DNA from 3 places in the Streptomyces sp. MK7 genome. Region 3 is predicted to be linked to each of the others. Evidence: riboswitches for the same ligand, from Rfam matches in the RefSeq annotation. Region 3 holds a riboswitch; each other region holds the start of a gene.
What was found. Region 3 has a riboswitch for thiamine pyrophosphate ahead of R2S09_RS12630 (thiamine ABC transporter substrate-binding protein). Riboswitches for the same ligand answer to the same signal wherever they lie in the genome.
Positions count from the first base shown of each region.

Region 1: it holds a riboswitch for thiamine pyrophosphate, as region 3 does, so the genes downstream of both, thiO (glycine oxidase ThiO) here and R2S09_RS12630 (thiamine ABC transporter substrate-binding protein) in region 3, are expected to answer to the same signal.
Region 2: it holds a riboswitch for thiamine pyrophosphate, as region 3 does, so the genes downstream of both, thiC (phosphomethylpyrimidine synthase ThiC) here and R2S09_RS12630 (thiamine ABC transporter substrate-binding protein) in region 3, are expected to answer to the same signal.

Region 1 is NZ_JAVACL010000005.1:152,030-162,574, reverse strand. It holds gene pknB (Stk1 family PASTA domain-containing Ser/Thr kinase) at 1-204, opposite strand, end outside; gene R2S09_RS09455 (thiazole synthase) at 464-1,258, opposite strand; gene thiS (sulfur carrier protein ThiS) at 1,262-1,462, opposite strand; gene thiO (glycine oxidase ThiO) at 1,459-2,622, opposite strand; TPP riboswitch at 2,620-2,731, opposite strand; gene R2S09_RS09440 (FAD-dependent oxidoreductase) at 2,826-4,055, shown strand; gene R2S09_RS09435 (Rv2175c family DNA-binding protein) at 4,188-4,553, shown strand; gene thiE (thiamine phosphate synthase) at 4,707-5,375, shown strand; gene metF (methylenetetrahydrofolate reductase [NAD(P)H]) at 5,551-6,474, shown strand; gene R2S09_RS09420 (hypothetical protein) at 6,531-7,532, shown strand; gene R2S09_RS09415 (NAD(P)/FAD-dependent oxidoreductase) at 7,581-9,098, opposite strand; gene R2S09_RS09410 (TetR/AcrR family transcriptional regulator) at 9,583-10,212, opposite strand; gene R2S09_RS09405 (YhgE/Pip domain-containing protein) at 10,410-10,545, opposite strand, start outside.
Region 2 is NZ_JAVACL010000001.1:434,138-444,682, forward strand. It holds gene R2S09_RS01970 (IclR family transcriptional regulator) at 1-642, shown strand, start outside; gene R2S09_RS01975 (SsgA family sporulation/cell division regulator) at 741-1,178, shown strand; gene R2S09_RS01980 (YibE/F family protein) at 1,269-2,633, opposite strand; TPP riboswitch at 2,705-2,882, shown strand; gene thiC (phosphomethylpyrimidine synthase ThiC) at 2,875-4,659, shown strand; gene R2S09_RS01990 (hypothetical protein) at 4,780-5,640, opposite strand; gene R2S09_RS01995 (metallophosphoesterase family protein) at 5,833-6,924, opposite strand; gene R2S09_RS02000 (LacI family DNA-binding transcriptional regulator) at 7,127-8,239, opposite strand; gene hisC (histidinol-phosphate transaminase) at 8,671-9,750, shown strand; partial or broken gene R2S09_RS02010 (cyclophilin-like family protein) at 9,779-10,172, opposite strand; gene R2S09_RS02015 (cytochrome ubiquinol oxidase subunit I) at 10,385-10,545, shown strand, end outside.
Region 3 is NZ_JAVACL010000008.1:34,843-45,387, forward strand. It holds gene R2S09_RS12610 (phosphatidate cytidylyltransferase) at 1-461, shown strand, start outside; gene R2S09_RS12615 (N-acetylmuramoyl-L-alanine amidase) at 723-3,566, opposite strand; gene R2S09_RS12620 (DUF6928 family protein) at 4,126-4,860, opposite strand; gene rlmN (23S rRNA (adenine(2503)-C(2))-methyltransferase RlmN) at 5,091-6,197, shown strand; TPP riboswitch at 6,274-6,379, shown strand; gene R2S09_RS12630 (thiamine ABC transporter substrate-binding protein) at 6,461-7,543, shown strand; gene R2S09_RS12635 (iron ABC transporter permease) at 7,600-9,201, shown strand; gene R2S09_RS12640 (ABC transporter ATP-binding protein) at 9,202-10,221, shown strand; gene R2S09_RS12645 (LAETG motif-containing sortase-dependent surface protein) at 10,329-10,545, opposite strand, start outside.

The sequences.
Region 1 (10,545 bases), on a different contig from region 3:
CTTGGCCTCCCGTATGAACCGCTCGACGAAGGACCCGTCGGCCGCGAGTGAGGGGTGCATCACCTTCAGCGCGAGGACGCGGTCCAGGCGGGTGTCCAGGCCCCGGTAGACCGTGGCCATCCCGCCGACGGCGATCCGCGCGTCGACGCGATAACGGCCGTCGAGCACCTGCCCGACCAATGGGTCCTGAAGGGTCGTATCCACGCAGGCGAGTGTACGAGCCACGACGGACACGGACCGCTCCCAGTCGCTCTCCACGGCCCGACTGCAGCCGACCTGTGACGCGCTGCACACAAGCCCGCGGCCGGCCGTGCGGGAGCCTCGGCCAGTCGTGCGGGAGCCTGCGGGCAGTCGTGCCTCCCTCAGTGCTCAACGCCTGGGAGGTACCCCCAGGCGGCACGGGTGGGCGCAGGCGGACCCCGCCGGCGCGGCGAGCGAACCCCGCTCCGCAACCCGCGAGCACCTAGAAGGCCGGACGCTCCGGATCCAGCACGGCCAAGCCCTCCGCAGGAGAAGACGCCTCGGCGAAGTGCCGCTTGGGGATCCGCCCCGCCAGCCGCGCCATCCGCCCCGCCGCCACCGCATGCCGCATCGCCTCGGCCATCACCGCCGGCTTCTGCGCCCGCGTCACCGCCGAGGCGAGCATCACCCCCGCACACCCCAGCTCCATGGCCAGCGCCACGTCCGAGGCCGTGCCGGCGCCCGCGTCCAGGATCACCGGCACGCGCGCGTGCTCGACGATCAGCTGGAAGTTGTGCGGGTTGCGGATGCCCAGCCCGGACCCGATGGGCGAGCCCAGCGGCATGATCGCCGCACAGCCCACGTCCTCGAGCCTGCGCGCCAGCACCGGGTCGTCGTTGGTGTACGGCAGCACCGTGAAGCCGTCGTCGACCAGCGTCTCCGCCGCGTCCAGCAGCTCGATCGGGTCCGGCAGCAGCGTCCGCTCGTCGGCGATGACCTCCAGCTTGATCAGGTCGGTGCCCAGCGCCTCGCGCGCGAGACGGGCCGTGAGCACCGCCTCGCCCGCCGTGAAGCAGCCCGCCGTGTTGGGCAGCACCCGGATGCCCAGCTTCTCCAGCACCGACAGCACGGAGCCGTGCACCGAGGGGTCCACCCGGCGCATGGCAACGGTGGTCAGCTCCGTGCCGGACGCCACCAGGGCCCGCTCCAGCACCTCCAGGCTGGGCGCACCGCCCGTGCCCATGATCAGCCGGGACGCGAAGGACGTGTCACCGAGGACAAGCAGATCGTCGGCCATGGGTCAGCCTCCCTGCACGGCGGTCAGCACTTCGACGCGGTCGCCCTCGCTCAGGGTCGTGGACGGCCACTGCGCGCGCGGGACCACGGTCTCGTTGAGGGCGGCGGCCACCCCGGAGGGCGCCGCGGTCAGGCTCCGCACGACGGTGTCCAGCACGGTGCCGGGCGAGATACGGCGGGGCTCGCCGTTGACGGAGATGTTCACGCGGGCTGCTCCATCGGGACGGCGGCGAACCGCCGCGGGGTGAAGGGACGGACCTCGTCCGGGAGTTCGCCGGTGGTCAGGACGTGGGCCATGGCGTCACCGGTGACCGGCGTGAGCAGCACGCCGTTGCGGTAGTGGCCGGTGGCCAGCAGCAGCCCGTCCAGCTCGGTCGGGCCGAGCAGCGGCGCGTTGTCGGGTGAGCCGGGGCGCAGCCCGGCCCGGGTCTCGGTCAGCGGCAGCTCGGTGATCCCGGGGGCCAGGTCGTGGGCGTCGCGCAGCAGCTCGTACACCCCGCCGGCCGTCACCGTGGTGTCCCAGCCCAGCTCCTCGCTGGTGGCGCCGATGACCAGCTCGCCGCTGACCCGCGGCACCAGATAGACGTGGCTGCCGCGCACCATGGCCCGCACCGTGCGGCTCAGGAACGGCGCGTAGCGCTTGGGCACGGTCAGCCGCAGCACCTGCCCCTTGACCGGCCGAACCGGTGGCAGCACCTCGTCCGGCACCCCGGCCAGCTGCCCGCTGCGGCTGCCCGCGGCGAGCACCACCTGTTCCGCGCCGAGCTCCGTGCCGTCGCGCAGCACACAGCCCGTGGCCCGGTCCCCCCGCACGGTGAGCCGCTCGGCCCACGCGCGGTGGAGGACCACCCCGGCCCGCTCGCACGCGGCGACCAGGGCGGCGGCGAGCCGCCGCGGGTCGATCTGGTGGTCGCCGTCCACCCGGAGCCCGCCGCGCACGCCCGGCGCGAGCATCGGCTCCAGGCGCCGGCAGTCCCGCCCGGACAGCCACTCCGACTCCAGGCCCGAGGCGCGCTGAAGGCCGTGCAGTTCCCGCAGGTGGGCACGGTCGTCGGCGTCCAGCGCCACGGCGAGCGTGCCGCAGCGGCGGTAGCCGAGGTCGTGGCCGGTCAGCTCGGTCAGCTCGGCCGCGAAGTCCGGATAGCGGCGGGCCGAGGCGAGGTTCAGCCCGAGCAGGGTCTGCTCGCCGTAGTGCAGTTCGGTGACGGCGGCCAGCATTCCGGCCGCCACCTGCGCGGCCCCACCGCCCGGCTCGGGGTCCACCACGGCCGTGGCGAACCCGCGCTGCGCGGCCCGCCAGGCCGTCACGAGCCCGATGATCCCGCCCCCGATGACCAGGACGTCTGACGTACGTGGCAACGACATGGGCGTCCAGCCCCTCCCTTCGCCGGCATGACCCGGATCAGGTTCGTACGGTCGGAGGCCGCCAGCCTCCCTCTCAGCCCGGTGCGTCCGGGCTCCCGCGAGTGCTTGTCGGGGGCCACCCTAGCCCCTGCGGCAGAGCACTCGTAAGGGAGCCTCTCGCATGCCCCCTGACCGACCGAACCGTCGGTGACTATGGTGATCAGGTGAGCGAGCAGACGCAGGAACAGGGCATGTCACAGCCGCGGCGGGTGGTCGTCGTGGGCGCGGGCATGGCCGGTGTGCAGACCGCGGTCGCCCTGCGCGAGCAGGGCTTCGCCGGCACCGTCACGCTGATCGGCGCCGAACCCCACCAGCCCTACGACCGGCCGCCGCTGTCCAAGGCCGTCCTGCTCGGCAAGGCCGAGGGCTCGGCCTTCGACGTCGACTTCGAGTCGCTCGGCCTCGAACTGCGGCTCGGCTGCGAGGCGCTCGCCGTCCGCCCCGACGCCCATGTGCTCGACACCTCCGAGGGACCGGTGCCCTACGACGTCCTCGTCGTCGCCACCGGCGCCGAGCCGATCCGGCTCCCCGGCGCCGAGGGCGTCCCCGGCGTCCATCTGCTGCGCACCCTGGACGACGCCGAACGGCTGCGGCCCGTGCTCGCCGAGCAGCACGACATCGTGGTCGTCGGCGCGGGCTGGATCGGCGCCGAGTTCGCCACCGCCGCCCGCGAGGCGGGCTGCGCGGTGACCGTGGTGGAGGCCGCGGACCGGCCGCTCGCCGAGGCCCTGCCCGCCGAGGTGGCCGCGCCGATGACCACCTGGTACGCCGACAGCGGCGCCGAGCTGCGGACGCACGCGCGCGTGGCACGCGTCGAGCCCGGCGCGGTGGTGCTCGACGACGGCTCGCGGCTGCCCGCGGGCGCCGTCGTCGTGGGCATCGGCGCGCGCCCCGCGACCGCCTGGCTCGCCGGTTCGGGCATCGCGCTGGGGGAGCGGGGGGAGGTGCTCGCCGACGACCATCTGCGCACGTCCGTGCCGGACGTGTACGCCGTCGGGGACTGCGCCTCCTTCCCCTCCAAGCGGTACGGCGAGCGGCTGCTGGTCCACCACTGGGACAACGCGCTCCAGGGCCCGCGCACGGTCGCCGCCGACATGATCGGGCTGACCCCCGCCGCCTACGACCCGGTGCCGTACTTCTGGTCCGAGCAGTTCGGCCGCTTCGTGCAGTACGCCGGTCACCACACGTCCGCCGACGCCACCGTCTGGCGCGGCGAGCCGTCCGGCCCGGCGTGGACGGTCTGCTGGCTGCGCGGAGACCGGCTGGTCGCCCTGCTGGCGGTCGGCCGGCCGCGGGACCTGGCGCAGGGCAGACGGCTGATCGAGGCCGGCACGCCGATGGACCCGGAGCTGCTGGCGGACCCGGCCAGGCCGCTGAAGGCGGCCACGGCGTAGGGCGCCACGCGGTGCGCCGCGGGGTTTCGAGGGGCGCCGCAGGGCGCCGTACGTGCGATGTTCTCCTGCGGGTTCTCCCAGGCGGACGGGCCTGACTTCCGACTGTCGGTGGCGGATGGCAGGCTTGGATCCGTGACCGAGATTGACGCGAAGATCGATGCTCTCGTCCCCGCCTGGCTCACCCTCCCCGAGATCGCCGAGATGCTCGGCGTCGAGGTGACGAGGGTGCGGCAGCTGGTGAAGGAGGGCCAGCTCATCGCCGTACGCCGTGGTGAGAACCGCGCGCTGCACGTGCCCGCCGCCTTCATCGACGGTGACAAGGTCGTCAAGGGCCTGTCCGGGACCTTGACGCTCCTGCGGGACGACGGCTTCACGGTCGAAGAGATGATCGAGTGGCTCTTCACCCCCGACCCGACCCTGCCCGGCACCCCCGCGCAGGCCCTGAGCGAGAATCGCGGCACGGAGGTGAAGCGCCGCGCCCAGGCGCTTGCCGTCTGACCGGTACCGCCTGAACAACCCGTCCGGCGTACGGGCCACGGCGGGGCGGCCACGGCCGCTTCGCCACCGCCGCTCCGCCGCGGCCCGTACGCCCTCGACACACCGCGCCGACAACGCACCACCGCACCGAACCGGGGGAATCCACCCATGCCCGTGCCCGACACCGCCGCAGCCGCCGCCCGTGACCGGCTCGCCGACGCGCGCCTGTACCTGTGCACGGACGCCCGTACCCGCCAGGGCGACCTGCCCGGGTTCCTCGACGCGGTGCTGGCGGGCGGGGTCGACATCGTGCAGCTGCGCGACAAGGGCATGGAGGCGGGGGATGAGCTGGAGCACCTTCAGGTGTTCGCCGACGCCTGCGCCCGCCACGGCAAGCTGCTCGCCGTCAACGACCGCGCCGACGTCGCCCACGCCGCCCGCGCGGACGTGCTCCACCTCGGCCAGGACGACCTGCCGGTGCCCGCGGCCCGCGCGATACTCGGCGACGGCGTCCTGATCGGCCGCTCCACGCACGCCGAGTCCGAGGCCGCCGCGGCCGCCGTCCAGGACGGCGTGGACTACTTCTGCACGGGCCCCTGCTGGCCCACCCCCACCAAGCCCGGCCGCCACGCACCCGGCCTCGGCCTGGTCCGGTACGCGGCCTCCCTCGGCACCGACCGCCCCTGGTTCGCCATCGGCGGCATCGACCTCGGCAACCTGGACGAGGTCCTCGACGCCGGCGCCCGCCGTGTCGTCGTGGTCCGGGCGATCACCGAGGCCGAGGACCCCGGCGCGGCGGCGGCCGAGTTCGCCAAGCGGCTGCGGCAGGCGGACACGCCCTGACCGGGCGGTCGAGCAGGGCGACGGCGGGGCAGGCGTCTCGCCTTCCGGACGGCCGGGGCACTCCTACCGCCTCGTATCGGGCCCGGTTGTCCGACAGGTGGACAAGAACCCGGCAATTCCGGCAAATTCCCGGCGTTCGGTTGGGGGACCGCCGCCCCCTGGCTAACCTGCGACTATGGCCCTCGGCACCGCATCCACCAGGTCGGACCACGCCCGTACCGTGCGCGACATGCTCGCGACGGGCAAGACGACGTATTCCTTCGAGTTCTACGCCCCCAAGACCCCGAAGGGCGAGCGGAACCTGTGGAACGCGCTGCGCCGCGTGGAGGCCGTGGCGCCCGACTTCGTCTCCGTGACCTACGGCGCGGGCGGCTCGACCCGCGCGGGCACGGTCAAGGCGACCGAGGCCATCGCCTCCGACACCACCCTCACCCCGATCGCCCACCTGACCGCCGTCGACCACTCGGTGGCCGACCTGCGCAACATCATCGGTCAGTACGCCGACGCCGGGATCCGCAACATGCTGGCGCTGCGCGGCGACCCGCCTGGCGACCCGATGGGCGACTGGGTGGCGCACCCCCGGGGGCTGACCTACGCCGCCGAACTCGTCGAACTGATCAAGACCTCCGGTGACTTCTGCGTCGGTGTGGCGGCCTTCCCCGCGATGCACCCGCGCTCCGACGACTGGGAGACCGACGTACGCCACTTCGTCGACAAGTGCCGCGCGGGCGCCGACTACGCCATCACGCAGATGTTCTTCCAGCCCGAGGACTATCTGCGCCTGCGCGACCGGGTCGCGGCCGCCGGCTGCGACACCCCGATCATCCCCGAGGTCATGCCGATCGCCAGTGCCAAGACGCTGGCGCGCATCCCGTCCCTCACCAACGCCGCCTTCCCGGACGCCCTGAAAGAGCGGATCCTCACAGCACAAGACGATCCGACGGCTGTACGCTCCATTGGCATCGAGTTCGCCACGGAGTTCTGCGCGCGGCTGCTGGCCGAAGGGGTGCCCGGACTGCACTTCATCACGCTGAACAACTCCACGGCGACGCTGGAAATCTACGAGAACCTGGGCCTGCACCACCCGCCGCAGGCCTAGACCGGCCGTACCCGCGTACGACAGACTGCGAAGCGGCCACTGGGAGAGGGGCGTACATGGGCTGGACGGTCCTCTACATCGCGTTCGGCATCGTCGCGCTGTGGCTGCTCGGTGAGGTGCTGCTGCAGTACAAGGCGCGCCTGCGCTGGCGGTTGCTCGCCTTCGCCGGCTTCCTGTGTGTCGTGCTCGGTGTGCTGATGCCGTCCGTGGTGGTGATCGGCGTGGGCGCGGCCGCGTTCGCGGTCGGGCAGACCTACGTCACGCTGTCCTTCCGCCGCGGCTTCGCCGCCGGCTGGGCGGTCAGGCACCCCAGTGGCGAAACGACCAAGCGCCGCCGCGGCAAGGCCGAGCGCCAGGACCGGGCCCTGGAGGATTCCGGCCTCGAAGGCGCCGACGGCGGTCACGACGGCCACCACGGTCAGGAAGAGGCGGACGGCGCGGACGGCGTGGGCAGCCCGGCCGGCCGTGACGATCTGTCGTACGGGCCCGACGACTACGACCAGGACGACGTCTTCGCCCCGGCCCGCGCCGGCGACCCCATGGCCGCCGAGACCACCGCCGTGTACCAGCCGCAGCCCCTGCCCGACGACACCGGTTCCTACGGCGTCTACGGCGACTCCCCGCAGCCGGCCGGCCTGCCCCAGGACCAGTACGCCACCGCGGCCCAGGCCGCCGACCAGGGCTACGGGTACGACTACTCCGGCTACGGGCAGCAGGCCTACGGCTACGACGGCTCCGGCCAGCAGGGCTACGCCGCCTACTCGGACCCGTACACCGGCGCCCAGAGCTACGGCGGCGCCTCCTACGACACCACCTACGGTGGCCAGCAGGGTTACGCGCAGCAGGGCTACGGCGTCCAGGACCCCTACGCCACGGGCGGCTACGGCGGCGAGGCCCCGGCCGGCGGGGTGTGGGTCCCGCAGCAGCGCACCGACGACTCCTACGGCGGCGAACTCCCGCCCGAGCAGTCCTACCCGTACCAGGACAACGGCCAGGGCGGTCAGGGCTACGGCCAGGCGCAGCAGGGCGCCGGATTCGACGAGCAGTACCGTTTCTGAACCGGTCTGAACCGGCCCTGGGGCGCGGGCACTTCCGCGCGCCGGGACTCACTGCGACCCGCGGAACTCCGGCCCCTCCACGACGAGTCCGGCCACCAGCGCGCCCGACATCCCGGCGTGCGGCAGCCCGCCGCCCGGGTGCGACCAGCCGCCCACGGTGAACAGGCCGTCGATTCCCGTGGAGTTCGCCGGATGCAGCAGCCGGCCCCCGGCCGCGGCCAGTGACGGCGCGGGAACGGCCCCGCCCGCCGCGCCTGTTTCCCGGGCGATGTCGGCCGGTGTGCGGGTCTCGCGCCACAGGATGCGGTCGCGCAGCCCCGGCACGGCCCGCTCGGCGGCGGTGATCATACGGTCGGCCTGCGCCTGCAGTGCCTGTCTGCCGGGCTGTTCGTCCGCCCCGGGCAGTGCGGGAACCGTGGCCGTGAGCGTGATCGCCTCGTGCTCCCCGTCGGGGACCAGGGCCGGGTCGTCGGGGCGGAGCACCGTGACGGTGGGCCGCGCGGGCATGCCCGGAGCCGTACCGAACAGGGCGTCCAGCTCCGACTCGCGGTCCTCGGTGTGCACCACGGTGCGATGGGCCGTCCCCTCGGGGCGGCCGCCGCGCAGCGCCAGCAGCACGGTCAGGCGGCTCGGCAGCCCGTGCCGCGCGGGCACCTGACCCTCGCCCCGCAGAGCCGCGCCCGCCACGAAGCCGCTCAGCGTCTCCGGTGCCACACCGGCGACCACGAACTCCGCCTCCGCCACGCCGCCTTCGGCGAACTCCACACCCGTCGCCCGGCCGTCCTTCTCGAGGATCCGCACCACCTCGGTGCCGAAGACGAACTCGACCCTGCGGGCCACACAGCGCTCGTACACCGCGCGCGCCAGTTCACGCAGCCCCCCGCGGACGTACCAGATGCCGAAGGCGTGCTCCATGTACGGCAGCACGGACGCGCTCGCCGGGGCGGTGCGCGGATCGAGGCCGTGGGCGAGCGCATGGCTCTCCAGGAGCGCGGCGAGGCGCGGATCGCGCAGCTCCCAGGCGCCGACCTCGGCGAGCGTGCCGGCCCGCCGGGTGCGCAGCAGGCGCCCCAGCGGGACCGCGGGATAGGGCTCGCGCTCGGCCAGCACGGACCAGTTGGGCCACAGCGGCTCCTCCAGAAGCGGCCGGCGGGTGCGGTCCCAGGCCTCGCGCGCCCGCACCAGGAAGTCGCCCCAGCGCTGCCCGGCGCCCTGCCCGAGCGCCGTGTCCAGGGCCGTGACGACTCCCGCGCGGGAGGCGTTCGGCAGCGACACCTCGGTGCGGTCCGCGAACACGTGCCGCGCCGCCGGGTCGACCTGGACCAGTTCGACACGGTCCTCCAGCGGCTCCTTGCCGGTCTTGACGAACAGGTCGCGGTAGACCGCGGGCAGCGGGAGCAGCCCGGGCCCGGTGTCGAAGGCGAAACCGTCCCGCTCGAGGCGGCGCACCGCTCCGCCGTACGTCTCCGTACGCTCGTACACCGTCACCCGGTGGCCCGCGACGGCCAGCCGGGAGGCGGCCGCCATCGCGCCCGTCCCGGCGCCGATCACCGCAATCCGTGCCATGCCCGCGACTTTATCGACCACCGCTGACAACACCTGCTCCGGGGCGTTGACCAGCGGCTTTTCCGGTCCATGGAGCGCCGCCCCCGGGTGCAGGTGCGCAGGGCTGAGTACACGTACTCAGGCGAGGAGATGAGTACGTGCGCGGATGGGGTCCGACCTGCGTGAACGAGAGAGTGGAGGCACGGGACGGGGCACGGCGCCGGCACCGCCGACACGGGGCGGCGGAACGGCGTAGCCCTGGACCGCTCCTTCCGCCGGCCCGCGTCGGCGGGAGCGAGCCACGGGGGAATCCGGGGGAACGACCGTACGGGGGCCCAACGGGGGACGGGGGAGCGAGGGAAGCGCCGGTGCGTGGTGGCCCGTGGAAGACGTGGCCACGGCGGACCGGCGCTTCCTCATGCGAGCCCAGTCCTGCGCTGCCATCCCCTGCCGCCCTGCCATGCCCTCGGAATGTCGTCGGCCGCGCACGGCATCGCGAGCGGCCTCAGCGGGTGCCGCTCACCCGGCCCTGGAGGAGCCGCGACAGCGCCGCGTGGACGTCGTCCAGGGAGCGCTCCGGCTGGAACGACTTCCAGTCCAGGGCGGCCACCAGCACCATGCCCACCAGCGCGGACGCGGTCAGCGGCACATCGATCTCCTCGCTGAACTCGCCGCGCGCCACGCCCTCGCGCAGTACGCCCTCGACGACCGCCACCGCCTGCTGCCTGACCACCATCAGCGTGGACTGCCAGGTGCGGTTGGTGCGCCACAGCTCGGCGACGTACAGCTGGGTGAAGGCGGGGTAGCGGTCGATGAAGACCAGTCCGGCCCGGATCATCGCGTCCAGGGCGTCGACCCGGCTGCCGCCCTCCCGCTCCGTCCCCTCGGCCGCCTCGCGGAGGGAGGCGGCCAGGAGGCCCACACCGTGCCGCAGCAGCTCCTCGAAGAGGTCCGACTTGCTGGCGAAGTTGTAGTAGACCGTGCCCTTGGCGACCCCGGCCCGCTCGGCGATCTCGTCCACCGTGGTGGCGGAGAAACCCTGCTCGGCGATGAGCGTGACGGCGGCCTCGTAGAGCTTCTGCCGGGTGACCTCGCGGCGGGTCCGGCCGCCCGGCGTGGCGCTGCTGCTTTCCATGGCCCTGATTCTCACAGGAACGCCGGCCGGTTCCTCGGCCGGTACGGCCGGTTCCTCGGCCGGTACGGCCGGTTCCTCGGCCGGTACGGCCGGTGGGACGGGTGGCGGCGGCCCTGGTGGTACGGGTGGTGGCGGTGGCGGGGCGGGGGACGGCGCGGACGGTGGCGGGGCAGGGGATGGCGCGGACGGTGGCGGGCTCACAGGCTCAGCTCCGGGTGCAGCCGGTCCAGGGTCCACACCTGCCGGCGCCGGGCCGCCACGGCGGTCAGCGCGAGCGCGGCGGCGGTAAAGCCCGCCAGCACCGCACAGGCCGTCCAGACCGGGGCGAGGCCG
Region 2 (10,545 bases), on a different contig from region 3:
CTCGCTCTTCCCACCGCCTACCACCTGTTGCGCACCCTGGTCCATGAGGGCTACCTGTACCGCGACCGGGGGCTGTTCTTCCTGGGCGAGGCGGCCGAGCGACTCGGCAGCAGCGGAGCCGCGCAGAAACGTCGCAGCACGATCGTCGAGACGCTCGCACAATGGCGTGATCTGATCGGTGCTCCCATGTACTACGCGACGTACCGGGACGGCGAGATCGAGGTCATGAGCGTCTCCGACACCCCGGCCAACCCGGCGGTGGAGGAGTGGGCCGGCTTCCGGGAGACCGGGCATGCGCACGCCGTCGGCCAGTGCCTGCTGTCCCAGCTGGACGACGGTGCCCGCCGCGACCACCTCGACCGCTATCCCGTGCGGTCCGTCACTCCGTACACGGTCCGTGACAATCACAGCTTCCTGCGGCGTCTGGAACGGATGCGCCGGATGCAGCCGGTGACGGAGCGGCAGGAGTACGCCCTGGGGACGGTCTGCGCGGCCGTCCCCATCACGGTGGGCGCGACGGCTTTGACGATCGCCCTGTCGCTTCCCGCCCACCAGGACGACCGGCTGATGACCGCGGCGCTGCAACTGCAGCACGAGGTGGAACGGTGTGCCGGCGCCCTCGCACTCGCTATCAGTATCTGAAAACTTACTCCTTGTGATCTGTTGTGTACGTTCAGCAAGATGCCACCAGTGTCACGGGGATGATTCCCGGCCAGTCGACGGCAGATGACGGGGTAGCGATGCGCGAGTCCGTACAGGCAGAGGTCATGATGAGCTTTCTCGTGTCCGAGGAGCTCTCCTTCCGCATCCCGGTGGAGCTGCGGTATGAGACCTGTGATCCCTACGCCGTGCGGCTGACGTTCCACTTGCCCGGAGATGCCCCCGTGACCTGGGCCTTCGGGCGGGAGCTGCTGATCGACGGGGTGGGCACACCGTGCGGGGACGGCGATGTCCGAATCTCGCCCGCGGACGCGGACTCGCTGAGCGAGGTCCTGATCCGCCTTCAGGTCGGCAGCGACCGGGCGCTGTTCCGTTCCTCCACGGCACCCCTCGTGGCGTTCCTGGACCGCACGGACAAGTTGGTGCCGCTGGGCCAGGAGGGCGCTCTGGCCGACTTCGACGCGCACCTCGACGAGGCGCTGGGGCGCATTCTGGCCGAGGAACAGAGCGCGGGCTGAAGCGTTTCGGCAACGGGCCGTGTGCGGTGGCGTAACGCTTCACCGCGTACGCCGGTCACATGAAGCGGCGGGAGATCCGGTGCCCCGGGATCACCGCTTGCGGCGTCGTCCTCTGCCGCCGCGCGCGGGAGCCGGCACACCGGGCATCGCGCGCGCCGGCGTCGGCCCGGTACTCGTACGGTCGGCCGAGACCACGAGTGCCGCCAGGGCCGTGGTGACCGGCACGGAGGCGACCAGGCCGATCGAGCCCACCAGCGTGCGGACGATCTCCTCCGCGACCAGCTCACTGTTGGCGACGGTCCCCACGCTGCTCTGCGCGATGGAGAAGAGCAGCAGCAGCGGAAGCGCCGCGCCCGCGTAGGCGAGGACAAGGGTGTTGACGACGGACGCGATGTGGTCCCGGCCGATGCGGATGCCCGCGCGGTACAACCCGCGCCAGCCCATGGCCGGATTGGCCTCGTGCAGCTCCCAGACCGCCGAGGTCTGCGTCACGGTCACGTCGTCGAGGACGCCGAGCGAGCCGATGATGACCCCGGCGAGCAGCAGACCGCTCATGTCGATCGACGGGTACAGGCCATGGATCAGACCGGTGTTGTCGTCGGTGTTGCCGGTGAGCGCGGCCCAGCCGATGAACAGTGAGCCGAGGATGCCGATCAGCACCAGCGAGATCAGCGTGCCGAGCACCGCCACCGATGTGCGGGCGGACAGGCCGTGACACATGTACAGGGCGATCAGCATGATGGCGCTCGCCCCCACCACGGCCACGAGCAGCGGGTTCGAACCCTGCAGGATGGCGGGCAGGACGAACAGGTTCAGCACCAGGAAGCTGACGGCCAGAGCGATCAGCGCCATGACGCCCCGCATCCGCCCCACGACCACGACGGCGAGCGCGAAGACACCGGCCAGCAGCGCCATCGGGAAGCGCCGGTTGACGTCGGTGACCGAGTACTGAAGTTCCTTCGGCGCGGAGGGTTCGTAGGCGACCACGACCTTCTCGCCTTGGTGCAGCTGCCGTGACTGGTCCGGCTGCACGATCTCGGTGAAGGTGCGCCCCTTGTCGTTGCCGGTGTCGACACGGACCGTGGCCTTCTTGCAGGTACCGGTCGCCTGGGCTTGCGCGGAGGATCCCTCGGCCGTCGAGGTGTCGCCGGTCGGCGTGTCCCCGGAGGCGTTCACCGACTTGCAGCTCACCGCCACCACTTCGGTGACCGTGGCCTGCCGTGTCTGCCGGTCGAAGCCCACACCGGTGCGCTGGTGCGACGGCGCGCCGCCGGGCCAGAGCACCACGAGCCCGACCACGACCGCGGCGGCGAACGGGATCAGGATGGCCGCGATGACCTTGCGGAGGTGCTGGGAAACGGGGGCGGCCGGTCCATGGCTGTGGCTGTGCGCGTGCCCGTGCCCGCCGCCGCTCCCGGGAGGGGGCCCATGGGGGGACTGCTGTGTCGTGGTCACCACCAGATCATCGCAAGAACGGCAGAGGCCCACTGTTCACCGCGCCACAAATGACGCTAGCGTGTAGACACCTTTGCACACGCGGGAGCTCGGAGCACCGGGCTGAGAGGGCGCTGACCTTCGTCTTTGCGATGTTTCACGTGGAACGAGTGATGTTTCACATGAAACGTCGGCAGACGAGAACCGCTGCGTCGACCGCCGAACCTGTTACCGGGTAATGCCGGCGTAGGGAGTAGGTCTCATGACCAACAAGGACGTACGCACGCCTGCCTCCGCTCAGGACGAGAAGTCCCAGGAGGCCGGGAAGTCCATCGGCTGGCACAAGGCGTATGTCGAGGGTTCACGCCCCGACCTGCGGGTGCCGGTCCGTCAGGTGCACCTCACCAACGGGCAGTCGGTCACGCTGTACGACACCTCGGGCCCATACACCGATCCGCTCGTCGACACCGATGTCCGCAGGGGCCTGTCACCGCTGAGGGGGAACTGGGTCATCACCCGCGGCGACACCGAGGAGTACGCGGGCCGTCCCGTACGCCCCGAGGACGACGGGATCAAGCACACCTCGCCGCGTGGAGGCCTGCGCAACCTCGACGCGGTGTTCCCGGGCCGGCCGCGCCAGCCGCGGCGGGGGCGTGCCGGCCAGGCGGTGACGCAGCTCGCGTACGCGCGCCGCGGGGAGATCACGCCGGAGATGGAGTTCGTGGCACTCCGGGAGAACGTTTCTCCCGAGGTCGTCCGCGAGGAGATCGCGGCGGGCCGCGCGGTGCTGCCGGCCAACGTCAACCACCCGGAGATCGAGCCGATGATCATCGGCAAGCGGTTCCTGGTGAAGGTCAACGCCAACATCGGCAACTCCGCGGTCACCTCATCCATCGAGGAGGAGGTCGAGAAGATGACCTGGGCGACCCGCTGGGGCGCCGACACGGTCATGGACCTCTCCACCGGCCGCAACATCCACACCACCCGTGAGTGGGTGCTGCGCAACTCCCCCGTCCCCATCGGCACAGTGCCGCTCTACCAGGCCCTGGAGAAGGTCGACGGCAAGGCCGAGGAGCTGACCTGGGAGATCTACAAGGACACGGTCATCGAGCAGGCCGAGCAGGGCGTGGACTACATGACGGTCCACGCCGGCGTGCGCCTGGCGTATGTGCCGCTGACCGCGAACCGCAAGACCGGCATCGTCTCGCGCGGCGGCTCGATCATGGCGGCCTGGTGTCTCGCGCACCACAAGGAGTCGTTCCTCTACGAGAACTTCGAGGAGCTCTGCGAGATCCTCGCCGCCTACGACGTCACGTACTCCCTGGGCGACGGCCTCAGGCCGGGCTCCATCGCGGACGCCAACGACGAGGCGCAGTTCGCGGAGTTGCGCACGCTCGGGGAACTCAACCGCATCGCCAGGCGTTTCAACGTACAGACCATGATCGAGGGCCCGGGACACGTCCCGATGCACAAGATCAAGGAGAACATCGACCTTCAGCAGGAGATCTGCGATGAAGCTCCGTTCTATACGCTCGGCCCGCTGACGACGGACGTCGCTCCGGCGTACGACCACATCACCTCCGGCATCGGTGCGGCGATGATCGCCTGGTGGGGCACGGCCATGCTCTGCTACGTCACGCCCAAGGAGCACTTGGGCCTGCCCAACCGTGACGACGTCAAGACCGGCGTCATCACCTACAAGATCGCCGCCCACGCCGCCGACCTCGCCAAGGGGCACCCCGGTGCGCAGGAGTGGGACGACGCCCTGTCCGACGCCCGCTTCGAGTTCCGGTGGGAGGACCAGTTCAACCTCGCCCTCGACCCGGACACGGCACGGGAGTTCCACGACGAGACCCTCCCGGCGGAACCCGCCAAGACGGCCCACTTCTGCTCGATGTGCGGCCCGAAGTTCTGTTCGATGAAGATCTCGCAGGACATCCGGCGTGAACACGGCACCAGCCGGAGTGAGATCGAGGAGGGCATGGCTCAGAAGTCGAAGGAGTTCGCGGCCGCGGGCAACCGGGTGTACCTGCCGATCGCCGACTGAGCGCGGCGAAGCGTCACGGTGGTCGTTCTGGTCCGGGGGCACCGCTTGTGCCGCCCGGACCAGCCGGTGCCGTAGCCGACTGCCCCTGCGGGAGCGGGCCGGTGCGGCCCCGGGGGCTGGTCACTCCGGCTGGTGCTCGGGCCCTCCGAAGTCCGGGCTGGTGAAGTCGGGGCTGGAGAAGCTCGGACGGGAGCCCGGGACGCCGTCGTCGGGGCTGCTGAAACCGGGCCGGCCGTAGCCGAGTTGCGGGATGCGGCCGCTCGGTGCCGACGGGTCCGTACGGTGTGCGGCCGAGCCGGAGGCGGCGAGCGCCTCGCGCAGGAACGGCACGATGCCGCGTTCGAGCAGGGCGTCGTGCCAGGCCTGCCTGGCCCGGGCGAGTTCCGCGCCCAGTTCGCCGTACGGTCCCGTCTCGGGCGAGGGGCGGTTGCGCAGGGCAGTGAGCAGCAGCCCTGTGCCGGCGACGACGATCGCGGCCGCGGTCACGGCGCCGAACACCCAGCCCGCCGTGACCATGGTCCGGGCGAAGGCGGGGGCCGGATCCAGCATCTCCAGGATGTAGCCGACGAGCAGGAAGAGGGCCGCCGCGACTCCGGCGAGCACGGGGGCGAGCACCGCGACGACGGCGCCGGCGCCCGCGCCGGTGGGCTCGGCGACCTCGCCCATGGTGGTGGCGAGCCCGGTGGCGGCCGCGCCCAGGTCCGCGGAGCCGGTGTCGCCGGCGGACGACGGGGTGGACGGTGCGGGCCTGCGCAGTTCCTCGCGGACCTTCACGTAGTGGTGGTACTCGGTGGCGGCAGCCGCGGTGATCAGAGCGGTGGCGTTGAGCGCCATGGTGCGCAGCTGTTCGCTGTTGAGCCGCTGGCCGAGCGCGGCCAGTTCCGGGCGGTGTGGGGCGGAGCGCAGCGCCTCATCGAGGATCCGCTCGTATTCCTGGCGGTCCTCGCTCAACAGGTGCTGCGGAACGCTGTTCATGTGCATCCCCCGATGCTCCGTAGGGCTTGGGGCTCGCACGGCGGCGAGCCGTCGGGCAGAAACGGAGGGGAGCCTGCTACGGATAAGCCGATGGTAGAGCCGTGACGGCGCGCGGTGACAGGGGGTTTTCACAAATTGGGTGCCATTGGGTGCCCGGCCGTGCCCGGGTCCGGCGGGGGAAGCTCGCGCGGTGAACGGTCAGGCGTCCAGCGGAAGTTGCTGGACCAGCAGCTTTCCGGCCATGGTCACGCCGCCGTCCATCGCGATGGCCAGTCCGTCGGCGTAGACGTGCGGTCCCTCCACCACGGGGCCCGCGGTGTCGTCGCCGTCCTCGGAGCCGACTTGGCCCAGCAGGTAGGGAATGGGGCTGTGGCCGTGAACGATGCGGGTGCCGCCGTACGTATCGAGGAGGGAGCGCACGGCGTCGGCGCCGCCCTCGTCGCGGAAGGAGAAGCGTTTGGTGAATTTGCGGAACAGATCCCAGCACTCGTCCGCGTCGTTGCGCGTGAGCGTCTCGTGGACGGTGTCGTTGACCTCTTCGGTCGAGTCGCCGTAGTCGAGGTAGGCGGTGGTGTCGGAGTGCACGAGCAGATAGCCGTCGACCTCCTCGATGGCGTCGAGGCGGGCCATCCACTGCAGGTGGTGGTCCTGGAGGCGGTCCATGTCGGACTTCTGGCCGCCGTTGAGCAGCCAGGCGGCCTGGAAGGTGGCGGTGCCCGCCCCGGAGTTGACGGGGGTGTCGCCGAACCGCTTGGCGCCCAGCAGCAGCAGTTCGTGGTTGCCCATGAGGGCCTTGCAGTAGCCGCCGGCCGCGGCGGCCTCGGCGGACAGCCGCATCACGAGGTCGATGACGCCGATGCCGTCCGGGCCGCGGTCGGTGAAGTCGCCGAGGAACCACAGCCGCGTGGTGCCCGCGCACCACTGGCCGGCGGAGTCGATGAGGCCCTGTTCCTGCAGGGCGGCGACCAACTGGTCGAGATAGCCGTGCACGTCCCCGACGACGTACAGCGGGCCGGGCCCGGTGACGGGCTGGGCGGCCGGTGCGGGGACCGGGTCCACGGTCACCTGGAGTGTGTCGCCGCGGTTGATGACGGGAAGGTCGCGCTGGGTGGGCGTGTACGCGTCCGGGTAGCCGTCCTCGGTCGGCGGGAGGGTCTCGGCGGGGTGGGTGTTGTGGGCGTACGGACCGGTCTCGTTCACATACGCGGGTACCCGGAAGTCGCGCAGCGTCGCCGTCCGCTCCACTTCGGGTCCCTGACCGGCCCCCTGAGTCATCGACCCCTCCACCATCGCGCCGCATCTGCACCGCTTCGGACTGCCTGGTCGCAGCGGCCCGCGGTGTCGTGGGCCCATCATAGGAATGCGGATCGCGCCATGTGATGACCCAGGGGTGGTGAATCGGAGCAGGACTGCGGTTCACCGCGGCTTTCGCCCCGATTGGGCCGTCTTCGGCGATCCCGCGACCGGCTGCCCCCAGTGCTCCCCGGGCTTCTCAGTGCCCCTCCGGTGCGCGTGGCGGGCTGACGGTCGTGCGCGGTGGGCGCCGCTGGGACGAGGTGCGCACGATCAGCTCGGTCGGTATGACCTGCTCGACCGGGTGGTCGGAATCGACTCCCTCGATGGCGTCGATGAGCAGCTGTACCACCGCCGTGCCGATGCGGCGCGGCTTGAGGGAGAGCGTGGTGATGGGCGGGTCGGTGTTGGCATACACCGTGGACTCGCTGCAGCAGACCAGCAGCAGGTCGTCGGGTACGCGCAGGCCGTAGCGGCGGGCGGCGGCGAGCAGGTCGGTGCCGTTCGGGTCGAACAGCCCGTAGACGGCATCCGGCCGGTCGGGGCGGGCGAGTAGCCGGTCTGCGGCGACGGCGCCCGCGCAGGGGTCGTGGGCGGGATAGGCCTCGTACACCGGGTCCTGGCCGACGCGCTCGCACCAGTGCAGGTAGGCGGTGGTCGACAGGTGGGTGTAGGTGTCGGTGGTGGTGCCGGTGAGCAGGCCGATGCGGCGGGCGCCGGCCTCGGCCAGGTGGTCGAGGATGTCGAGCACGGCGGCCTCGTGGTCGTTGTCGACCCAGGCGGTGACCGGGAGCGAGCCGGCCGGGCGGCCGTCGCTGACCACCGGTAAACCCTGCCGGACCAGTTCGCTGACGACCGGATCCTGGTCGGAGGGGTCGATGACGACCGTGCCGTCCAGGGCGACGTTCGACCACACGTCGTGGCGTGAGGTCGCGGGGAGGATGACGAGGGCGTAGCCGCGGGCGAGCGCGGCGGAGGTGGCGGCGCGGGCCATCTCGGCGAAGTACGCGAACTCGGTGAAGGTGAAAGGTTCATCCCCGTACGTCGTCACGGTCAGGCCGATGAGGCCCGACTTGCCGGTACGAAGGGTGCGGGCTGCGGCCGAGGGTCGGTATCCCAGCCGGTCGGCGACCTCGCGGACATGGCGCCGGGTGGCGTCCGGGAGCCGGCCCTTGCCGTTGAGGGCGTCGGAGACGGTCGTGATGGAGACTCCGGCGGCGGCGGCCACGTCTCTGATGCCCGCCCGGCCCGGCCGGCTGCCTCGACGTGAGGTTTCCGCGCGGCTCACCTGGTGCTTCCCTGCTGCTGTCATGGCGAGCCGATAGTAGGGCTCATGGGGTGGGGTAGTGCGGACGCATATGCACGCATTGACAGGCACGTTTCTGCATGGTCATCTCTGCTCAACTGCCTTAGAAAACAAGCCGGTTACGCGTTGGAATGCCAGGAGATGACGCGGTGGCGCGCGTGCGCCTGGCGTGCCTCCGAGGTCTCGAAGAGGTCTCAACTCACCTTCACGAGGGATGCGCGCCACGGCGCGAGCCACCGGCGCGTAGATATATGTGCGGCGCGCCCCTCGTATCCGTACAAATTCGTACGATGGTGCCACTGATGCAGCCGATGCCTGTGTGACAGGCCGGGTCGGCGGCCGGACGGGAGTGATAGGGCCTGCCCCATTCGCACGGGCGCCCAATCCTCATAAGGTGTGCAGTATTGGAAGCCGGTGTGGTCACGAGGAGGACTGCGGTGAGCGAGACGAGCCCGAAGCTGCGCGCCGAGCTGGAGGGTATCCCCACCTACAAGCCGGGCAAGCCCGCCGCGGCCGACGGCCCGGTGGCGTACAAGCTGTCCTCCAACGAGAACCCGTACCCGCCGCTGCCGGGCGTCATGGAGACGGTGACGACCGCCGCCTGCTCCTTCAACCGGTACCCGGACATGGCGTGCACCGCCCTGACCGAGGAGCTGGCCGAGCGTTTCGGGGTGCCGGTCTCCCACGTCGCTACCGGCACCGGCTCCGTCGGTGTCGCCCAGCAGCTGCTCCAGGCCACCAGCGGCCCCGGCGACGAGGTCATGTACGCCTGGCGTTCCTTCGAGGCCTACCCGATCATCACGCAGATCAGCGGGGCGACCTCGGTGCGGGTCCCGCTGACGCCGGGCGATGTGCACGACCTGGACGCGATGGCGGACGCGATCACCGACCGCACCCGACTGATCTTCGTCTGCAACCCCAACAACCCGACCGGCACGGTGGTGCGGCGGGCCGAGCTGGAACGCTTCCTCGACCGGGTGCCCGGCGATGTCCTGGTGGTGCTCGACGAGGCCTACCGCGAGTTCATCCGCGATGCCGAGGTGCCGGACGGTGTGTCGCTGTACCGGGAGCGGCCCAACGTCTGTGTGCTGCGCACGTTCTCCAAGGCTTATGGCCTGGCCGGGCTGCGAGTGGGCTTCGCGATCGCCCATGAGCCGGTGGCGGCGGCGCTGCGCAAGACGGCGGTGCCGTTCGGGGTGAGCCAGCTGGCCCAGGACGCGGCGGTCGCCTCGCTGCGTGCCGAGGACGAGCTGCTCGGCCGGGTCGGCTCGCTGGTGGGCGAACGTACGCGCGTGGTCGACGCGCTGCGCGCGCAGGGCTGGACGGTGCCCGAGACGCAGGCCAACTTCGTGTGGCTGCGGCTGGGGGAGCGGACGATGGCCTTCGCCGAGGCGTGTGAGCAGGCGGGCGTGGTCGTCCGGCCGTTCCCGCGCGAGGGTGTGCGGGTGACCGTCGCGGAGACCGAGGCGAACGACATCTTCCTCAAGACCGCGGAGGCGTTCCGCAGGGAGGCCTGAACGGCCGTCCCGGTCTTCTGATCTGCCCCTAGTCCTCGACAGGTTCCACGCGTACCGGGTCGCCGGCGCGCATGGTCGCCAGGCGGCGGGGGTCGCCGTCGATCCGGCCGAGGACGTTGCACGGGCTCGCGAGGCGGCACTCTCCCTCGAACTCCGTTCGGGGGAGACCCCAGCCTTGCGAGATCGGCGTGGGTCCATAGGGGAGGGCCAAAGCGTCACCGTCGGTCCAGAAGGCGACCGTGCCGGGGGCGACGACCTGCTGGGCGCCCGTTTCGCGTGGAACACGGACGCCGGTGTCGAAGTAGACCTCCTCGCCCCAGGTCTGGGCGGTGGAGACCAGGGGCAGCTCCTTGGCGAGTGCCCGGGGTGTCGTCGAGGGTCGCGGTGAGGTGTCCCGCGGGCCAGGAGATCCGTATCTGCACGAGGTGCAATTCAACAAGCTGTTGAAGTTCTTGCCAAGACCTTGACGTGACGGCGAAGGGGGACCCCCGGGTTCCCTGCCGAAAATCAGTGCGTCATAATTGCTTGTGAATGTGAACGCGTTCACAAGCGAGTTCCGATTGCTGCCTTGTTGTGTGGGACACATCGGGGCAAACCGTCGCCGTGACCACGGCGACGTAAGGAGAGTGACGACGTGAACCTGGCTTTGGCGCCGGAGACACTGGCGCGCTGGCAGTTCGGCATCACGACCGTCTACCACTTCCTGTTCGTTCCCCTGACGATCTCCCTGGCCGCCCTGACGGCCGGGCTGCAGACCGCCTGGGTGCGCACGGAGAAGGAGAAGTACCTCAGAGC
Region 3 (10,545 bases):
ACGTGCCGTTCCTGGCCACGTTCGTGGCGATGATGCTCACCGCGGACGACGGCCCGTTCCGCGTGCTGACCTTCCTGATCCTCACGGTGGTCAGCGACACGGGCGCGTACGCCGTCGGCTGGCGCTTCGGCAAGCACAAACTCGCACCGCGCATCAGCCCCGGCAAGACCCGTGAGGGCCTGTTCGGCGCGGTCGCCTTCGCGATGGTGGCGGGGGCGCTGTGCACGCAGTTCCTGATCGACGGCGGCGCCTGGTGGCAGGGCCTCGTCCTCGGCCTCGCCGTCGCCGCCAGCGCCACCCTCGGCGACCTCGGCGAGTCCATGATCAAACGCGATCTGGGCATCAAGGACATGGGCACCCTGCTCCCGGGCCACGGCGGCATCATGGACCGCTTGGACTCCCTCCTGCCGACGGCCCCGGTGGTGTGGCTGCTGCTGGTGATCTTCGTCGGCTCCGCCTGAACCGCCTTCACCGAGGCCCCTTCCCGCGCGCGGGAAGGGGCCTCGGCTTGTGCGGGTGGGCCCGGATCGCCACGGAGACTCGTCGCCCGGCGTTCGGAGGTCACGCGGCCCGGCCGCAAGCGCCCTGGAGGCAGGCGGACGAGACCATGCCCGCGTACCTGCGCCTGCGCGAACGCCCGCGGCGCCGCGGCCCTCCCGGAGTGCGGGACGGACGCGGCGCCGCAGGCAGCGGGTGTCGCGGCGCGGTTCGGAACGACCGCGTCAGACGATCATGCTGTACATGTTCCAGCCGGGACCGATCCTGGTCCGCGACGCGAACGGGGCCGTGGCGGTGCCGGTGCCGCGGTAGAACCACAGCACGCCGTCCTTGTCACGGGCGATCAGATCGGGCAGGCCGTCGCGGTTGAGGTCGCTCGGGCCGCGCAGCACGTCGTAGACGTTCCAGCCGGGGCCGATCCTGGTGCGCGCCGCGTACGGCGCGGTGGCGTTGCCGGTGCCCTTGTAGAGCCAGAGCACGCCGCTGGTGTCGCGGGCGACCAGGTCCGCCCTGCCGTCCTTGGTGAGGTCGCCGGTGTCGGCCAGAGCGTTGTACATGTTCCAGCCGGGGCCGATCCTGGTGCGGGTCGCGAAGGGCGCGGCGGTGTTGCCGGTGCCCTTGTAGAGCCAGAGCACGCCGCTGGTGTCGCGGGCGACCAGGTCCGCCCTGCCGTCCCCGGTGAGGTCCCGGGCCCCGGTGATGACCGTGTAGATGTTCCAGCCGGGACCGATCCTGGTGCGCGAGAGGAAGGGGGCGGACGGCTTGCCACTGCCCTTGTAGTACCAGAGCACGCCGGTCCTGTCCCGGGCCACCATGTCACCGGTGCCGTCCGCGCGCAGCGCCGTCAGCGACGTCACCGTGTCGTAGGTGTTCCAGCCGGGACCGACCCGGTAGCGGGTCAGGAACGGCGCGGTGGCGCTGCCGCTGCCCTGGTACTGCCACAGCGTGCCCGACGAGTCCCGGCCGAGGATGTTGTAGCGGTCGGTGCCCGGGTCGGGCGCGGCGCTGTTGACCACGTCGACGTCGGACGTGCGCACCCACGCGATCCGGTGGTTGTAGCGGATCGGGTAGAAGGTGTCGCTCCCCACGACCACCGTGCGGGAACCCGTTCCGGAGCCATCGAAGGTGCCGCTGTTGTAGTACGAGCCGGTCACGGAGGACCCGGCGAGCGTGTACTTCTGTCCGGCGAGGAAGCCGTACTTGGTCAGCGACGCGGTGTTCGAGGCCTGGACCGGCACCCCGGTGCCCGCGTAGGCGGCGTCCTCGGGGTAGGTGCGGCCGTACACCGGGACCGAGCTGAGGCCCGCCTTGGGCGTGATCACGCTCCGGGTGCCGACGGCGGCGGCGAACTGGCCGCCCGGGTTGTAGAACCAGGCCTTCTGACCGCCGTACCAGATGGCGGTCCAGTCCCCGCTCGTCCCGGCGACGACGTACTCCCCGCCGGCGACGACCTTGTCGCCCCAGTTCCAGCCCTCGGTCGCACTCGCACTGCCCAGGTACGGGTCGGTAAGGGGAGCGGAGCCGGTGGACGGCGACGTGTACAGGTAGGTGAAGTTGGCCGGCTGGGGGGTGACCGCCGCGCCGTTGTCGGTGAGCTTGGGCTGGTTGGCCGTGGTGAACGGCGGTACCACACGGATCAGCTGTCCGGCCGTGTAGACGCCGCCGGACCCGCCGGCCCCGGTCGGAGCGCCCAGCAGCTGCATGTAGTGGTTCCAGTCCCAGAAGGGCCCCGGGTCCCAGTGCTGGGACCGGACGTTGGCATCCAGGACGCCCGGCACCTCGTCGTGGCCGATGATGTGCTCACGGTCCAGCGGGATGTCGTACTTGGTCGCCAGGTACTTCACCAGCGCGGCGGAGGACTCGTACTCCGGTTCGGTGTACCAGCTGCCGTCCTTGATCGCGTAGCCCTCGTGCTCGATGCCGATCGAGTGCATGTTCATGCTCTTGTTGCCGGCATGCCACGCCTCGTCCTTGTTCTCGACCATCTGGGTGACCAGGCCGTCGGAGGCGCGGATCAGGTAGTGGGCACTGGCGTAGGTGTTGGAGTTCTGGAAGGACGCCAGCGAACCGTCGTAGGTGCCCTCGGTGTCGTGCAGCAGGATGTACCGGATCTCGTGGCCGGTCGTGGGGCGGCTCGCGACGCCGTAGTTGCCCCAGTCGGTGTTGTCGGTGGCGCTGTTCTGCTTGTACGCGGCGGGGCGGAAGTCGCAGTTCAGTCCGGACGGGCAGTCGGGGGCCGGGGCGGCGGCCGCGGTGGCCGCGGCCAGGTCGAGGTCCGAGGACATCTTCGGCCGCACCGACGGGTCGGCCGGCAGGCTGACGTTCTGGCCGTCCGTGGTGACCCGCTGCTCACCGGTCTTGATCGACTCGTACACGCGCTTGGCGAAGAGCTCCGCGCCCTTGTGGTCCGGGGCCTGGCCGGCGCGGGCGACGGCCGGGTACCAGGCGCCCGGGTCGGCCGACAGCGAGCCGGTGGCGTCCTTCTGGTACCGGGCGAGGAGTGCGGCGCCCGCCCGGATGCTCTGCCCCGTGTCGCTCTGCACCTTCTCCGGCGAGACGTCGATGAGGCCGGCCGCCCTGTCCAGGGTGTGCAGCCGCGGGTCACTGGTGTCGACCGGCTTCTCGTGCAGGCTCTTGAGCGCCCGCTGGGCGTTGAAGTGCTTCTCGATGGCCGGGTCGCCGCTGAGGTTCATGTGGTCGAGCAGGCGCTCGCGCTCGTCGGCGTCGCCGCCGTGGCCGTTCCCGAGGTCCTCGGAGTCGACGTCCGTGAGGCCCATGACGTTGTAGGCGCCGGTGGTGCTGGGCAGCCCGCCGTGGTCCTCCCAGAGCGTCTGCCGGTACGAGACCGCCATGAGCACGCTCTGCGGGACGTGGAATTCCGCGGCGGCGTGCTCGAACTCGCTCTGCAGTCGGGCTCCCGGGACAGCGGCCTGTGCGCCGTTCGAGCCGAGGAGGCCGGGCGCCGCCAGGGCCAGCGTTCCCGCGGTCGTGGCGACGGCCGCGACCGCGGCCGCACCGTAGACGAGCAGTCTTCTCTTCCTGCGGTCTCTGCGATGGCCGGCGTTCAAGTCCCCACCCCTTGTGGTCATGACGTTCAGGTCGGTGCGCAGCCCGGAGCGCGGGCTCACAGCCATGCCCTTCAGCGTTGAAGGAGTGCTTGGCGTCACCAGTGGGATCGGTGGGACGATCACCGAACCGGCTGGTGCGTGGCCGTCCGGGGGCGGCACCTTTCAGCGGAGTGGAAATGCGAAAAACAGGGCGGGAAGCCGCGGGGGACACCGGATGAACGCCCCCCGCAAATGCCTCAGTTCAGAGGTCAGGAGGGCGGCTGCGGTGATGCTGATCACAGTCCAGTCGCGAACGACGGTCGGGTGTGGGTCACTGCGCCGACTCCGGGTCGTCAGGTTCGCGCGGAGCGGGAAGCAGCACCCGATGATGAAGTACGGGGATTGATCTGGAACCGCACTCATCACGGCCGGCCCGCAATAGCCGGCGCAGGTCCCGCGCAACACTCCTGCGGAGCTCCTACGGGCACGGCGACGCGCTGGCTGATGCCCTCGGCTCGCTCCAGCTGCTCGGAGTGCCCGGGAGGCTCAGCAAGTTGCTTCGGGACGAAGAAGCCGGGAGTCAGAGGCCGTCGCGCTCGATCAGCGAGCCATCGGGGCCCAGTGTGTACAAGCGCGGCGGATCCATGGTTTCCACGGCTCTGCGCAACTCCGCCTCCTGCTCTGCTCGGTCAGGCTCGCGCGGGTCCCGCACGTGGAATCCGTGGAGTCGGATGTTGTCTGCGTCGACGTCGTCCGGCTCGGGAAATCCCTCCTGGATGAAGCCGCAGAGCGCTCGCAGTGCGTCTTCGCCCAGCTCCAGGGGGTGAAACGGCAGGGAGTACGGCTCTTCCTCCTCGCCGGGCCACGGGGCGATTTCAGCCGGGCGGTCACCGGCCCAATAGGGCAGTTCGAAGGGGAGCGGTTCGCCGATGTTCTCGATGATGCCGCTGTCCGGCGACAGGCTCAGGGAGCGGACCAGGCGCCCGTCCTCCCACACGGCGAACGCCAGCCAGTCGACGACACTGTGCATGGCGTGCAAGACGAGCCGTCGGCCGGCACTTGCCGCCACGAGGTGCTCCGGAAGCTGCGAAGGGGCGTCGATCATCACCCTCTGATCACCTATGACCTCTGCGCCCGGCCAGCTGGCTGCGTACACCGTTCCTTTCGGCGGGTACACGCCGTCGTAGAGATTCGAGCCCTCGCACTCCTCGATCTCCCCGCCCGGATACAGCCGCCGCACCATGGTGGCCGTCCGATCACGGTCTGCCGCCCCCACGCGTCGCAGCAAGCCCGGCACGTGGCCGTCGGCGTACACCAGCAGTCCTGTCCTGGCTCCCAAAGCCCCTCCCCGGAGCGTTGCCCTTGATGGCGGACGCACCATAGCCGGGCGCACTGACAACGAGGCGCCTCAGCCTGCCTGCCTGGCTGTGCCGTCTCTGGGCCGTCCGAGACCCCCCGGGGGCCGACCAGCGACTACCGCCAGCGACAGGTGCCCCGACCGGCAGCCCCAGGTCACCCGAGTGGATCTGCGACACTGGTACCACCATGCCCAAGCCCGGAGAACTCACTTTCGTCGCCCCGCGCGGAGCCAAGAAGCCGCCGCGGCACCTTGCCGATCTGTCGCCCGCCGAGCGCAAGGAGGCCGTGGCCGCGATCGGTGAGAAGCCGTTTCGTGCCAAGCAGCTCTCGCAGCACTACTTCGCGCGGTACGCGCACGACCCGGAGCAGTGGACCGACATCCCGGCCGGCTCCCGGGCAAAGCTGCGCGAGGAGCTGCTTCCCGAGCTGATGACGGTCGTACGGCATCTGTCGACCGACCAGGGGACCACCCGCAAGACGCTGTGGCGGCTGTTCGACGGCACGCTCGTGGAGTCGGTGCTGATGCGTTACCCGGACCGGGTGACCATGTGCATCAGCTCGCAGGCCGGGTGCGGGATGAACTGCCCGTTCTGTGCCACCGGGCAGGCCGGGCTCGACCGGAACCTGTCGACCGCCGAGATCGTGCATCAGATCGTGGACGGCATGCGGGCTCTGCGGGACGGCGAGGTGCCCGGTGGTCCGGCGCGGCTGTCCAACATCGTCTTCATGGGCATGGGCGAGCCGCTCGCCAACTACAACCGGGTGATCCGTGCCATCCGCGCGCTGACCGACCCCGAGCCGGACGGGCTGGGGCTCTCCCAGCGCGGGATCACCGTCTCCACGGTGGGCCTGGTCCCGGCGATCCACCGGTTCGCCGACGAGGGCCTCAAGTGCCGGCTCGCCATCTCCCTGCACGCCCCCGACGACGAGCTGCGCGACACCCTCGTCCCCGTGAACACGCGGTGGAAGGTGCGGGAGGTGCTGGACGCCGGCTTCGAGTACAGCGCGAAGTCCGGGCGCCGGCTGTCCATCGAGTACGCGCTGATCCGGGACATCAACGACCAGGCCTGGCGCGGCGACCGGCTCGGCCGCCTTCTCAAGGGCAAGCCGGTGCACGTCAATCTGATCCCGCTCAACCCGACCCCCGGCTCGAAGTGGACCGCTTCACGCCCCGAGGACGAGAAGGCGTTCGTCGAGGCGATCGCGGCGCACGGGGTGCCGGTGACCGTCCGGGACACCCGCGGGCAGGAGATCGACGGGGCCTGCGGTCAGCTGGCGGCCACCGAGAGGTAGCCGGACGGTGGCCGGTCGACGCCCGGGTGGTGGCCTGGTGACGCCCGGGCGGTAGTCTGTGGCCGTCCATATCTTCATATTCCGACAGGGGAGCGCCACAGCGCTGAGAGTGCGGCACCGGCCGCAGACCCTCTGAACCTCGCCCAGGTCATTCTGGGTAGGAAGTTCGGTCATCACTCGAGCTGTTGCGCCCTGCCCGGGCATCCTCGCGGGTCCCGGGCGGGGCCGCGTCTCTTCCTGGCCAACCCCCAGGAGGAAATCCAGTGCACAACAAGACGTTCGTCGCCGTGGCGGTCGGACTCGGCCTCGTCACGCTGTCCGCGTGCGGGTCGACCGACGGCAAGGGGACGGCCAAGGCCGCCGACTCCAAGACCGTGACCCTCGTGAGCCACGACTCGTGGGCCGCCTCCAAGAGCGTCGTCGCCGCCTTCGAGAAGACCTCCGGCTACACCGTCAAGGTCCTCAAGGACGGCGACGCCGGCCAGGCCGTCAACAAGGCAGTCCTCACCAAGGACCACCCGCAGGGCGATGTCTTCTTCGGCGTCGACAACACCCTGCTCTCCCGCGCCCTCGACAACGGTCTGTTCCAGCCGTACCAGCCCAAGGGCTCCGACCTGGTGCTGCCCGAGTACCGGGTCGACGAGGCCAAGCACCGGGTCACGCCGATCGACTCCGGCGACATCTGCGTCAACTACGACAAGAAGTACTTCGCCGACCACAAGCTGACCCCGCCGGCCTCCTTCGACGACCTCGTCAAGCCGCAGTACAAGAACCTGCTCGTCACCGAGAACGCCGCCACCTCCTCGCCCGGCCTCGGCTTCCTGCTCGGCAGCGCCGCCACGTACGGTGACGACGGCTGGCAGGGCTACTGGAAGAAGCTCAAGGCCAACGGCGTCAAGGTCGTCGACAGCTGGGAGCAGGCCTACAACCAGGAGTTCTCCGGATCCGCCGGCGGCAAGAAGGCCAAGGGCGACCGGCCGCTCGTCGTCTCCTACGCCTCCTCGCCGCCCGCCGAAGTCGTCTACGCCGACCCGAAGCCGAAGACCGCGCCGACCGGGGTGGCGTACGGCACCTGCTTCCGGCAGATCGAGTACGCGGGACTGCTCGACAACGCCCGCAACACCAAGGGCGGCAAGGCGTTCCTCGACTTCCTGCTCACCAAGCGGTTCCAGGAGGACATGCCGCTGAACATGTTCGTCTACCCGGTGACCAAGGGCGCCCAGGTGCCTTCGGAGTTCACCGAGTACGGCCCCCAGGCCGAGCACCCCGAGACCATGGCGCCCGACAAGATCGCCGCCAACCGTGACCAGTGGGTCAAGTCGTGGACCTCGCTCGTCCTGAAGTAGCCGACGGCACGGACCGTACGGGCAGCCGTAAGGGGAACGCGGCGCGGCTCGGCCTGATGGCCGTGCCCGTCGCGTTCTTCGCGGTGTTCTTCGCCTGTCCCGTCGCCGCGATCGTCCGGCGCGGTCTGAAGGACGACGGGTCCTGGCACGTCGGGCGGATCGTGGACGTGCTCGGACAGTCCGACATCCGGCACGTGCTGTGGTTCACCACCTGGCAGGCGCTCGCCTCCACCGCGCTCACCCTGCTGGTCGCGCTGCCCGGCGCGTATGTCCTCGCCCGCCTCGACTTCCCCGGCCGCCAGGTCCTGCGGGCCGTGGTCACCGTCCCGTTCGTGCTGCCCACCGTCGTCGTCGGCACCGCCTTCCTCGCCCTGGTCGGGCGCGGGGGGCTGCTCGACGAACTGTGGGGCCTGCGGCTGGACACCACGGTCTGGGCGATCCTGCTGGCCCACGTCTTCTTCAACTACGCGGTCGTCGTACGGACGGTGGGCGGGCTGTGGTCCCAGCTCGACCCGCGGCAGGAGGAGGCCGCCCGGATGCTGGGCGCCTCGCCGCTGACGGCCTGGCGCAAGGTCACCCTGCCCGCCCTGGCCCCGGCCCTCGCCGCCGCCGCGCTCATGGTCTTCCTGTTCACCTTCACCTCCTTCGGCGTGGTGCAGATCCTGGGCGGCCCCACCTTCTCCACCCTCGAGGTGGAGATCTACCGGCAGACCTCCGAGATCTTCGACCTGTCCACCGCGGCCGTGCTGACGATCGTCCAGTTCCTGGCGGTGGGCGCGATCCTCGCCGTGCACGCGTGGACCGTACGGCGCCGGGAGACCGCGCTGAAGCTGGTGGACGCCTCCCGCACCGCCCGCCGCCCGCGCGGCGCGGGTCAGTGGACACTGCTGGCCGCCGTCCTCGCCACCATCGCCCTGCTCCTGCTGCTGCCGCTCGCCGTGCTGGTGCAGCGCTCGCTCACCGCGCCCGGCTTCGGCTACTACCGGGCGCTGACCGACTCCGACGGCGGGACCTTCCTGGTCGCGCCGATCCACGCCATCGGCGCCTCCTTCTCCTACGCCGCCGCCGCGACCGCCGTCGCCGTGGTCGTGGGCGGCCTCGCCGCCGCCGCGCTCGCCCGCCGCGACTCCGGCCGGATCGTGCGCGGCTTCGACGCGCTGCTGATGCTGCCGCTCGGGGTGTCCGCCGTGACGGTCGGCTTCGGCTTCCTGATCGCGCTGGACGAGCCGCCGCTCGACCTCAGGCAGTCCTGGATCCTGGTCCCGCTCGCACAGGCCCTGGTCGGCGTGCCGTTCGTGGTGCGGATCATGCTGCCCGTGCTGCGCGCGGTGGACGTACGGCTGCGAGAGGCGGCGGCCGTGCTCGGGGCGTCGCCGTGGCGGGTGTGGCGGGAGGTCGACCTGCCGATGGTGCGGCGGGCGCTGCTGGTCGCCGCCGGGTTCGCCTTCGCCGTGTCACTGGGGGAGTTCGGGGCGACCGTGTTCATCGCCCGGCCCGACAACCCGACCCTGCCGGTCGCCGTGGCCCGGCTGCTGTCACGGCCCGGCGACCTCAACTACGGGCAGGCCATGGCCCTGTCGACGATTCTCATGGTGGTGTGCGCGGTGGCGCTGCTCGTCCTCGAACGGCTGCGCACCGACCGGAGCGGGGAGTTCTAGATGCTGCTGGGCCTTCAGGCCGCGACCGTGCGCTTCGGCGGGCGGGCCGCGCTCGACGCCGTCGATCTCACGGTCGCCGAACACGAGATCGTATGTGTGCTCGGACCCAGCGGCAGCGGCAAGTCGACGCTGCTGCGGGCGGTGGCCGGACTCCAGCCGCTGCACTCCGGGCGGGTACTGCTCGACGGACGGGACCAGACGGGGGTGCCGGCGCACCGGCGCGAGGTCGGCCTGATGTTCCAGGACCACCAGCTCTTCCCGCAGCGGGACGTGGCCGGGAACGTCGGCTTCGGACTGCGGATGCGCGGCGCGACCAGGGGCGAACGGGCGGCCAGGGTGGGGGAGTTGCTCGGTCTGGTCGGGCTGCCGGGGGCCGGCGCCCGAGCCGTGGCCGCGCTCTCCGGCGGTGAGCAGCAGCGGGTGGCCCTCGCCCGCGCTCTCGCGCCCCGGCCCCGGCTGCTGATGCTCGACGAACCCCTCGGCCAGCTCGACCGTTCGCTGCGCGAACGCCTCGTCGTCGAACTGCGGGAGCTGTTCGGGCGGTTGGGCACCACCGTGCTGGCCGTCACCCACGACCAGGGCGAGGCGTTCGCGCTCGCCGACCGGGTGGTGGTGATGCGGGAGGGCCGGATCGCCCAGTCCGGTACGCCCCTTGAGGTGTGGCAGCGGCCGGCGGATGCCTTCGTGGCCCGCTTCCTCGGCTTCGAGAACGTCGTCGAGGCGAGGGTCGAGGGGGAGGCGGCGGTCACCCCGTGGGGCAAGGTACCGGTGCCCGAGGACGCCCCGCAGGGCGCCCGCACCCTCGTCGTACGGCCCGCCGGTGTCCGTCTCGTCCCCACCGACGAGGGCCTGCGCTGCCGGGTCGCCGCCCGCACCTTCAAGGGCACCCACGTCGCCGTCCGCCTCCAGCCGCAGGACGCGCCACGCCTGGAGGCCGCCTGCCCGCTGCGGTCGGCCCCGGATGTCGGGGACGAGGTCGGGGTCGCCTTCGACGCGGCCGAGACGGTCGTACTCGGCTGATCACCGCGCCCCTGGAGAGAGGTCCGCGTCAGGATGAGACGGGAAAGGCCGTGGCCGGCCCCCTCGGACACGGGGACCGGCCACGGCCGACGGCTTGAACGGTGGCGTCAGCGCCCGCCGTTCGCTCCACGGCGGCGCAGGCCGAGGAAGACCGCGCCTCCGCCGACGACGACCAGGGCGGCCGCGATGCCGGCGATCAGACCGGTATTGGAGCTCGCACCGGTCTCGGCGAGGTTGGAGTCACCGACGGCGGGCGAGGGAGCGTTGCTCACGGTGCCCGCGGGAGCGGTGCTGCTCTGCGACTCGGACGGAGCCGGAGTCGCC